2 regions of the Nitratireductor basaltis genome follow, and region 2 is predicted to be linked to the other one. Evidence: predicted binding sites of a transcription regulator. Region 2 holds the regulator's gene; the other holds the start of a gene.
What was found. Region 2 encodes PhoB, which activates phosphate uptake and scavenging genes when phosphate is short. Its sites were predicted from a motif close to TGTCATNNANCTGTCAT; they were not measured.
Positions count from the first base shown of each region.

Region 1: EL18_RS13945 (alkaline phosphatase D family protein) is a predicted target of PhoB. The motif match lies at 1,178-1,194, and genes of this name have one in related genera.

Region 1 is NZ_JMQM01000002.1:321,570-326,008, forward strand. It holds gene EL18_RS13940 (tripartite tricarboxylate transporter permease) at 1-1,128, shown strand, start outside; gene EL18_RS13945 (alkaline phosphatase D family protein) at 1,266-2,831, shown strand; gene typA (translational GTPase TypA) at 2,928-4,439, shown strand, end outside.
Region 2 is NZ_JMQM01000002.1:599,982-604,420, forward strand. It holds gene pstA (phosphate ABC transporter permease PstA) at 1-1,234, shown strand, start outside; gene pstB (phosphate ABC transporter ATP-binding protein PstB) at 1,250-2,065, shown strand; gene phoU (phosphate signaling complex protein PhoU) at 2,104-2,811, shown strand; gene phoB (phosphate regulon transcriptional regulator PhoB) at 2,828-3,514, shown strand; gene EL18_RS15285 (FG-GAP repeat domain-containing protein) at 3,672-4,439, opposite strand, start outside.

The sequences.
Region 1 (4,439 bases), 280 kb from region 2:
GTCTTCCTCGCACCACAGCTGGTCAAGGTGGCTCTGCTGTTCGGTCCGGCCGAATATTTCGCGCTCTTCACGCTCGCCTTCGCCACGCTTGGCGGTATTGCCGCCCGCAATCAGGCGAAGGCGGTCATGGCGGCAGCACTTGGTCTGGGTGTTGCGATGATCGGCGTGGACCACCAGACCGGCGTGCCGCGCCTGACATTCGGTGAGATCCATCTCTATGAAGGCATCCACTTCCTGATCGCGATTGTCGGTCTCTTTGCCATCTCCGAGGTCTTTCTGTTCCTCGAACATGCCAATGGAACGGCGCCGAAAGCATCGGACACGAAGCTCAACCGCATCACCGCTCCGCTTTCCATGCTGAAAAAGACGAGCGGCACCATGGCGCGCTCGACCGTGGTGGGCTTCATCGCCGGTGTCCTGCCCGGCGCGGGGGCTTCGCTTGGATCCTTCGTGTCCTACACGATCGAGAAACGCATCGCCGACAAGGAGGGCACGTTCGGCACGGGTGATCCACGCGGTGTTGCAGCTCCGGAAGCCGGCAACAATGCTGCTGCCGGCGGAGCGCTGGTGCCGATGCTTGCACTTGGTGTTCCGGGCTCGGGCACGACGGCGGTGCTTCTGGCCATGCTCATGGCGCTCAACATAACGCCGGGTCCGCTGCTCTTCACGCAGCAGCCGGATGTGGTCTGGGGCCTGATCGCAGCCCTCTTCATCGGCAACATCATGCTGCTTCTGCTCAATGTGCCGATGGTGGGCCTGTTCGTGCGCGTGCTGCAGGTGCCGACGAAATATCTGATGCCGGCCGTGGCGATGATCTCCTTCGTGGGCATTTACGGCCTGTCGGGTTCAACCTTCGACCTGATGGTGATGATCATCTTCGGTGTCGCCGGCTATCTCCTGCGCAAGCTCGACGTGCCGCTGGTGCCGGTCATCCTCGGCATCCTGCTTGGCAACGAGATGGAAAAGAACATGCGCCGCGCGCTGACCATCTCGGATGGCGATTATTCCATCCTGTGGGGCTCGCCCATGGCAATCGGCATCTGGTGCCTGGCCATTCTCGGCTTCATCGCGCCGCTTCTGGTGGGCCGTTTCCTCCGCCCGAAGAAAGACGCGACCGTCGCACCATAACAAACCGGGACCTGTCGCCCGCGCCACACCGGTGCGGGCGACATACGCTTGTCAGATAGCTGTCATGGCAGCATCAACTTCCTGAAACAGTCTGCCCCCAGAGTGCGCGCTTGCTCATTCAACCGAGGGAGACTGTCATGAAACATTACGCAGTGCGTACCCGCCGCCAGTTCCTGGCGCAAAGCAGTGCCGCCGCACTTGTTGCGACCTCCAGCCTTGCTCTTCCTTCCATTTCCCGTGCCGCCTCGCGCCCCGCATTCACCCATGGCGTCCAGTCGGGTGACGTGGACATGACCACCGGCATGATCTGGACGCGCACGGATCGTCCCGCCCGTGTCGAGTTCGAGGTCGCGACCACCGAAAGCTTTTCCAATGCACGCCGCCTGCCCACGCTCGACGCCCTGCCGGAAAGCGATTTCGCCGTGAAGCGTCTCCTGACCGATCTCACGCCGGATCAGGACATCTTCTACCGGATGCGTGCCGTGGACCTCACCGACACGAACGCCGCTTCCGAGTGGAACGTCGGTCAGTTCAAGACCGCACCTTCGGCACGCCGCGACATCCGTTTTGCCTGGTCGGGTGATACGGCCGGTCAGGGTTGGGGCATCGACGAGACCGGCATGAAGACCTACGGCACCATGGCCGGTCACCGCCCCGACTTCTTCATCCATTCCGGCGACACGATCTATGCCGATGGTCCGATGCAGGATGAAGTCACGCTCAAGGACAACAGCGTGTGGAAGAACACGGTCCTGATCGATGAGAAGCGCAAGGTTGCCGAAACGCTGGGCGAGTTCCGCGCGCAGTGGAAATACAACATGATGGACGAGCATGTGCGCGCGATGAATGCCGTCTGCCCGACCTTCTTCCAGTGGGACGATCATGAGGTCGTCAACAACTGGTCGGCTGCCAAGGATCTTTCCGAAGACGATCGCTACACGGAAAAGAATGTCGCGCTCCTGCAGGCGCGTGCGGCGCGTGCCTTCCACGAGATGACGCCGATCCGCTTCACGCCGGCAGAGCCCGGCCGCGTCTATCGCAAGATCGCCTATGGGCCCACGCTCGACATCTTCTTCCTCGACATGCGCTCCTATCGTGCAGGCAATTCCGACAGCATGCAGGAAGAGCAGAGCGAGGAAACGCGCTTCCTGGGTGACGAGCAGATCCGCTGGCTCAAGCGTGAACTCGCCAATTCCCGCGCCACCTGGAAGGTCATCGCCTCCGACATGCCGATTGGCCTCGTCGTGCCCGATGGCGACAGGATCGAAGCCATTGCCAATGGCGACGATACAGGCCCGAAAGGCCGCGAATTCGAGATCGCCGATCTTCTGCGCTACATCAAGAATGCGGGCATCGAGAACACGGTCTGGTTCACGGCTGATGTTCACTACACGGCAGCGCATTACTACAATCCGGACAAGGCCGCCTTCCAGGACTTCAAGCCATTCTGGGAATTCGTCTCCGGTCCGCTGCATGCCGGCACTTTCGGTCCGAACAAGCTCGACAACACTTTTGGCCCGGAACTGAAATATGTGAAGGCACCGTCCGAAGAGCAGGGCGTCAATCTTCCGCCCTCGGACGGCTTCCAGTTCTTCGGCCTTGTCGACATCGAAGCTGCCACCGAACAGATGACGGTTCGGCTCATGGATCGCGACGACAACGAGCTCTACAAGGTGACCCTCGACCCGGTCAGATCGGCCTGACCCTTTCACTTCGGTGAAAAAACCTGTATGAGCGCGGCCAACGTAACTTGGCCGCGCTTGTTTGCATCGCAGCCCGCCTGACCCCAAAGAGACAAAATGAACCTGCGCAATATCGCGATCATCGCACACGTTGATCATGGAAAAACCACCCTTGTCGACGAGCTGATGAAGCAGTCGGGCTCTTTCCGCGAGAACCAGCGCGTGGCCGAACGCGCGATGGACTCCAACGATCTTGAGAAAGAGCGCGGCATCACCATCCTTGCGAAAGCCACCTCGGTGGAGTGGAAGGAAACCCGCATCAACATCGTCGATACCCCTGGCCACGCCGATTTCGGCGGCGAGGTGGAGCGCATCCTGTCCATGGTGGACGGTGCCGTGCTTCTGGTCGACGCTGCCGAAGGCCCGATGCCGCAGACGAAATTCGTGGTCGGCAAGGCGCTGAAGGTTGGCCTCAAGCCGATCGTTGCGATCAACAAGATCGACCGTCCGGATGCACGTCACGAGGAAGTCATCAACGAGGTCTTCGACCTCTTTGCCGCTCTCGATGCCACCGACGAACAGCTCGATTTCCCCATTCTCTACGGTTCGGGTCGCGACGGCTGGATGAACTACAGCCCGGAAGGTCCAAAGGATGAGGGTCTCGGACCGCTCTTCGATCTGGTCCTGAAGCATGTGCCCGAGCCGACCGTCGAGGAAGGTCCCTTCCGCATGATCGGCACGATCCTGGAAGCCAACAACTTCCTCGGCCGCATCATCACCGGCCGCATCGCAGCCGGTTCGGTCAAGCCGAACCAGGCAGTCAAGGTTCTTCATCACGACGGCACGCTTCTGGAAACGGGCCGCGTTTCCAAGATCCTCGCCTTCCGCGGGCTTGAGCGTCAGCCCATCGAGGAAGGCCGCGCGGGCGACATCGTTGCAATTGCCGGTCTTTCCAAGGGCACCGTGGCCGATACCTTCTGCGATCCTTCGATCAGCGAGCCGATGCAGGCGCAGCCGATCGATCCGCCGACCGTCACCATGAGCTTCATCGTCAACGACTCGCCGCTTGCCGGCACCGAAGGCGACAAGGTGACGAGCCGCGTTATCCGTGATCGCCTTCTGAAGGAAGCAGAAGGCAATGTGGCGCTGAAGATCGAGGAAGCACCGGACAAGGATTCGTTCTACGTTTCCGGTCGTGGCGAGCTTCAGCTTGCCGTTCTCATCGAGACCATGCGCCGCGAAGGCTTCGAACTCGCCGTTTCGCGTCCGCGCGTCGTCATGCACAAGGACGAGGCAGGCAACCTGCTCGAGCCGGTCGAAGAAGTCGTCATCGACGTCGACGAGGAGCATGCCGGTGTCGTCGTGCAGAAAATGTCGGAGCGCAAGGCCGAGATGGTCGAGCTCAAGCCGTCCGGCGGCGACCGTCAGCGTCTTGTCTTCCACGCACCGACCCGCGGTCTGATCGGCTACCAGTCCGAGCTTCTGACCGATACGCGCGGCACGGCGATCATGAACCGCCTGTTCCACGAATATCAGCCCTTCAAGGGCGAACTTCCGGGCCGCAACAATGGCGTCCTGATCTCCAACGACAATGGCGAGGCCGTGGCCTACGCGCTCTTCAACCTCGAA
Region 2 (4,439 bases):
CACCGGCGCACCGACCCTGCTGCGCAAGGCGCTTGAAAGCGGCGAGGTTGAAGCAGGTGATACCCGCCAGGTCGCTCTGCCACTCGATGACTTTTCCGATCTCTACCTGAAGGGCCTCGTGGCCAAGGATGGTGGACGGGAAGCGCTCGCGGCAGCGCCTCAGATCGTAGCGACTGATGGTGCCGCGGAAATCACGTTCAGCGATCGGTCGGTTGTTGAATTGGCTCGTGAGGCTGGTGCCATAGAAGAAGATGGCGTGCTGCGTCTCACCTCGGGTGCATCATCGCTGTTGCTTCAAGCCGACGGCCGGATCGTCAAGCTGCTTGAGGTGCAGGCCGCGGACGGTGGTGCAACCGCAACCGGCAATGTTCTCCTGAGCGATGCGCCCCAGGTTTCTGACGAAGCAGCCATTCGCATTGTCGAGACACCCGAGTCGCAACGTAAATTTACCGACCGCGAAATCGTGTGGGTCGACTCACTGACGGCTCAGGGGCTCACCGAAAGCCGCTGGAACGAGATATTCCTCTTTTCCGGTGCGAGCCGTGAACCGGAAATGGCAGGCATTTGGGGTGCGGTTGTCGGCTCTGCCCTGACAATGCTTGTGACGCTTGCACTCGCTTTCCCGATCGGTGTTGCAGCTGCGATCTATCTGGAGGAATTTGCCCCCAAGAACCGCCTGACGGCCATCATCGAGGTCAATATCAACAATCTGGCTGCCGTTCCGTCCATCGTGTTCGGTCTGCTCGGCCTGGCTGTCTTCATCAACTGGTTCTCCTTCCCGCGTTCGGCACCCCTTGCCGGCGGTTTCGTTCTGGCGCTGATGACACTTCCGACCATCATCATCGCCTCGCGCGCAGCATTGCGCGCCGTGCCGCCCTCCATCCGCGAGGCTGCATTGGGGATCGGAGCGTCGAAGGTGCAGACCGTGTTTCACCACGTGCTGCCGCTGGCGATGCCCGGCATCCTGACGGGGACGATCATCGGCATGGCGCAGGCGCTGGGTGAAACCGCTCCGCTTCTCATGATCGGCATGGTCGCCTTCATCGTGGATGTGCCGGGCGGGTTCACTTCTCCGGCCACGGTGCTGCCGGTGCAGATCTTCATGTGGGCGGATTTTCCGGAACCCGCATTCCAACAGAAAACTTCTGCGGCTATCCTCATCCTTCTGGGCTTCCTGGTCCTGATGAATGCAATAGCCGTGGTCCTGCGCAAGCGCTTCGAGCGTCGCTGGTAGGTGGAGCCAAGGGATATGAACATGCTCACAGAAGCTCAAGTAGAGAACGCGATCCAGCCTGATAGCGAGAACTATACCGTCAAGATGCGCGGCTCGAATGTCTGCGTCTTCTACGGCGAGAAGCAGGCTCTCTTCGACGTCAATCTGGATGTTCGCCAGAACCAGGTGACGGCGCTGATCGGTCCGTCCGGCTGCGGCAAGTCCACCTTCCTGCGCTGCCTCAACCGCATGAATGACACGATCGATATCTGTCGCGTGCGTGGGGACATCACGCTTGATGGCGAGGACATCTACGATCCGGCGATCGACGTGGTGGAACTGCGCGCACGCGTTGGCATGGTGTTCCAGAAGCCCAACCCGTTCCCGAAGTCGATCTATGAGAACATCGCCTATGGTCCGCGCATCCACGGGCTCTCCAACTCCAAAAGCGAGCTGGACGGCATTGTGGAAACGAGCCTGCAGAAGGCAGGCCTCTTCAACGAGGTAAAGGACCGTCTGCATGAACCGGGAACCGGGCTTTCCGGCGGTCAGCAGCAGCGCCTTTGCATTGCGCGCGCCATTGCGGTTTCGCCGGAAGTCATCCTCATGGACGAGCCATGCTCGGCACTCGACCCGATCGCGACCGCAAAGGTGGAAGAACTGATCGACGAGTTGCGCGAGAACTACACGATCGTGATCGTCACACACTCCATGCAGCAGGCGGCCCGCGTGTCGCAGCGCACGGCGATGTTCCATCTCGGCAATCTTGTCGAGGAGGGGCCGACGGACAAGATGTTCACCAACCCCGAAGACAAGCGCACCCAGGACTACATCACCGGCCGCTTCGGCTGATTTTATCCGTGGTTTCAGCGGTTACGAGGAACAGTCACATGGGCGAACATACAGTCACCTCCTTTGACGAGGAACTGAACCGGATCGACCAGCTTCTCTGCGAGATGGGCGACCTTGCCGGGGCCATGACCCAGTCGGCGACGAAGGCACTCATAAGCTCCGACAACGGTCTGGCGCAGCGTGTCATCTCCGATGATGCGATCATGGATGCCAAGCAGCGCGAGCTCGACGAGCGCGCCATCACGCTCATCGCCAAGCGCCAGCCCATGGCGCAGGATCTGCGCGCCGTGGTTGGTGCCATACGCATGGCAGGCGATCTCGAGCGTATCGGCGATCTGGCGAAGAATGTTGCAAAGCGCGTCGGTGCCGTTGGCGACAGCGCCACCCCGCGCAGCCTTGCCCATTCCATCGATGCGATGGCGCAGCTTGTCATCGTGCAGGTGAAATCGGTCATCGACCAATATGTCGCGCGCCAGAGTGAGGGGCTTACCTCCCTGCGCGACGAGGACGAGAAGATCGACATCCAGTACACTTCGGTGTTTCGCGAACTTCTCACCTACATGATGGAAGATCCGCGCAACATCACGGCATGCACGCATCTTCTCTTCTGCGCCAAGAATCTTGAGCGTATCGGTGATCATGTCACCAATATCGCCGAGAATGCCTATTACGTGATGACCGGCGAGCAACTGCCCGTCCAGCGGCCAAAGCTGGACGAGACGCAGATGACGGTCAGCGCCGAATAAAGGGTGTCAGCCAATGATTGCGCCGAAAGTGATGGTGGTCGAGGACGACGAACCGCTATGCGTCCTCCTGCGCTATAATCTGGAAGCGGAGGGCTATCAGGTCGAAGTCGTCACGCGTGGTGACGAGGCCGAAATGCGGCTTCAGGAGAATGTGCCTGACCTGCTCGTACTCGACTGGATGGTGCCTGCCATCTCCGGCATAGAGCTCTGCCGCCGCCTGCGCATGCGGCCCGAGACCGAGCGCCTGCCGATCATCATGCTCACTGCGCGCGGCGAGGAAAGCGACCGGGTGAGGGGGCTTTCAACAGGTGCCGACGACTATCTCGTCAAACCTTTTTCGACGCCCGAATTCGTCGCCCGCGTGCGCGCGCTTCTGCGCCGTGCGAAGCCGGAAGTGCTTTCGACGGTCCTAAGTGTCGGAGACATCACGCTCGACCGCGAATCCCATCGTGTCTATCGCCGCAAGAACGAGATCCGCCTGGGGCCAACCGAGTTCCGCCTGCTGGAATTCATGATGCAGCATCCCGGTCGCGTCTTCTCCCGCGCCCAGCTTCTCGACAATGTCTGGGGCGAGACCATCTATATCGACGAACGCACCGTCGACGTCCATGTCGGACGCCTGCGCAAGGCCGTGAACCACGGCAAGATGCCGGATGTGATACGGACAATCCGCGGCGCGGGCTATGCGATCAGGGAAGCTTGAGGGGCTGTTTAGCCATACAAACGAAAGGGAGCCAAAGGCTCCCTTCGCAAGTCACTTCCTTTCGGGAAGTAAATACTCCTGCGAGCACCACGAATAGTGTGAATATTAGTATTCGCCAGATTGGTGTCAGTAGAATGTCGCTAAAGCGCAATTCTCCTCACTCCACCGGATACCAATACCTTGCTTCCGCTTCCCCGCGCTCGATCCTGACGAAATTGTTGGCGAAGACGCGGTAGGGGTGGCTCCATTCTCCGTCGGGCCATTTTACGCGGATTTCAGCGCGTTCGGAGGTGCCGAGGCCTGCGTGGATGAAGCCTGCATGGCCGGAGGCGTGCCCGCCGCCGAGCTGGATGGTGCGGTTGACGGTTCTGGTGCCGATCTTGATCGAGATGAGCGCGCCGACCGCGTTGCGGTTTGCCCCCTTCTGGGCGAGTTCGACGGCGACGAAATTGCCGCCCGCAATTGCGCGATCGCCCTGCTTCATGCCCTTGTTGCGGAAGAGCGAGACATTCTGCTCGCGGTTGACCACCAAGAGGTCCAGCAGACCGTCGGCGTTGAAATCCGTGACAACCGCACCGCGGCCCTTGGTCGGCAGGCCGATGCCGCTTGTGCCGCCGGCTTCCTCGAAGGAACCGTCCCACTGGCCGATCAGCAGATTGTCGGGATCGGTAGCCGCAAAATCCGGCATGGCTTCAACATTGCCCTTGGCGATGAAAAGGTCGGCGAGGCTGTCATTGTTGAAGTCGGCGAACTCGGCATGCCAGCCGGTGGAGGGTTTCAGGTCGTCGCCCTGATAGGGGCGATGGGCGGTTGCGCCGCGGTCAAAGGCTATGTCTCTGTAGATCGGACGGTCTTCCTCGGCCTCTTCATCGAGCTTCTGCAGCTTGGTGTCGCCCATGGAGGTGAGCGCGTATTCGGGATAGCC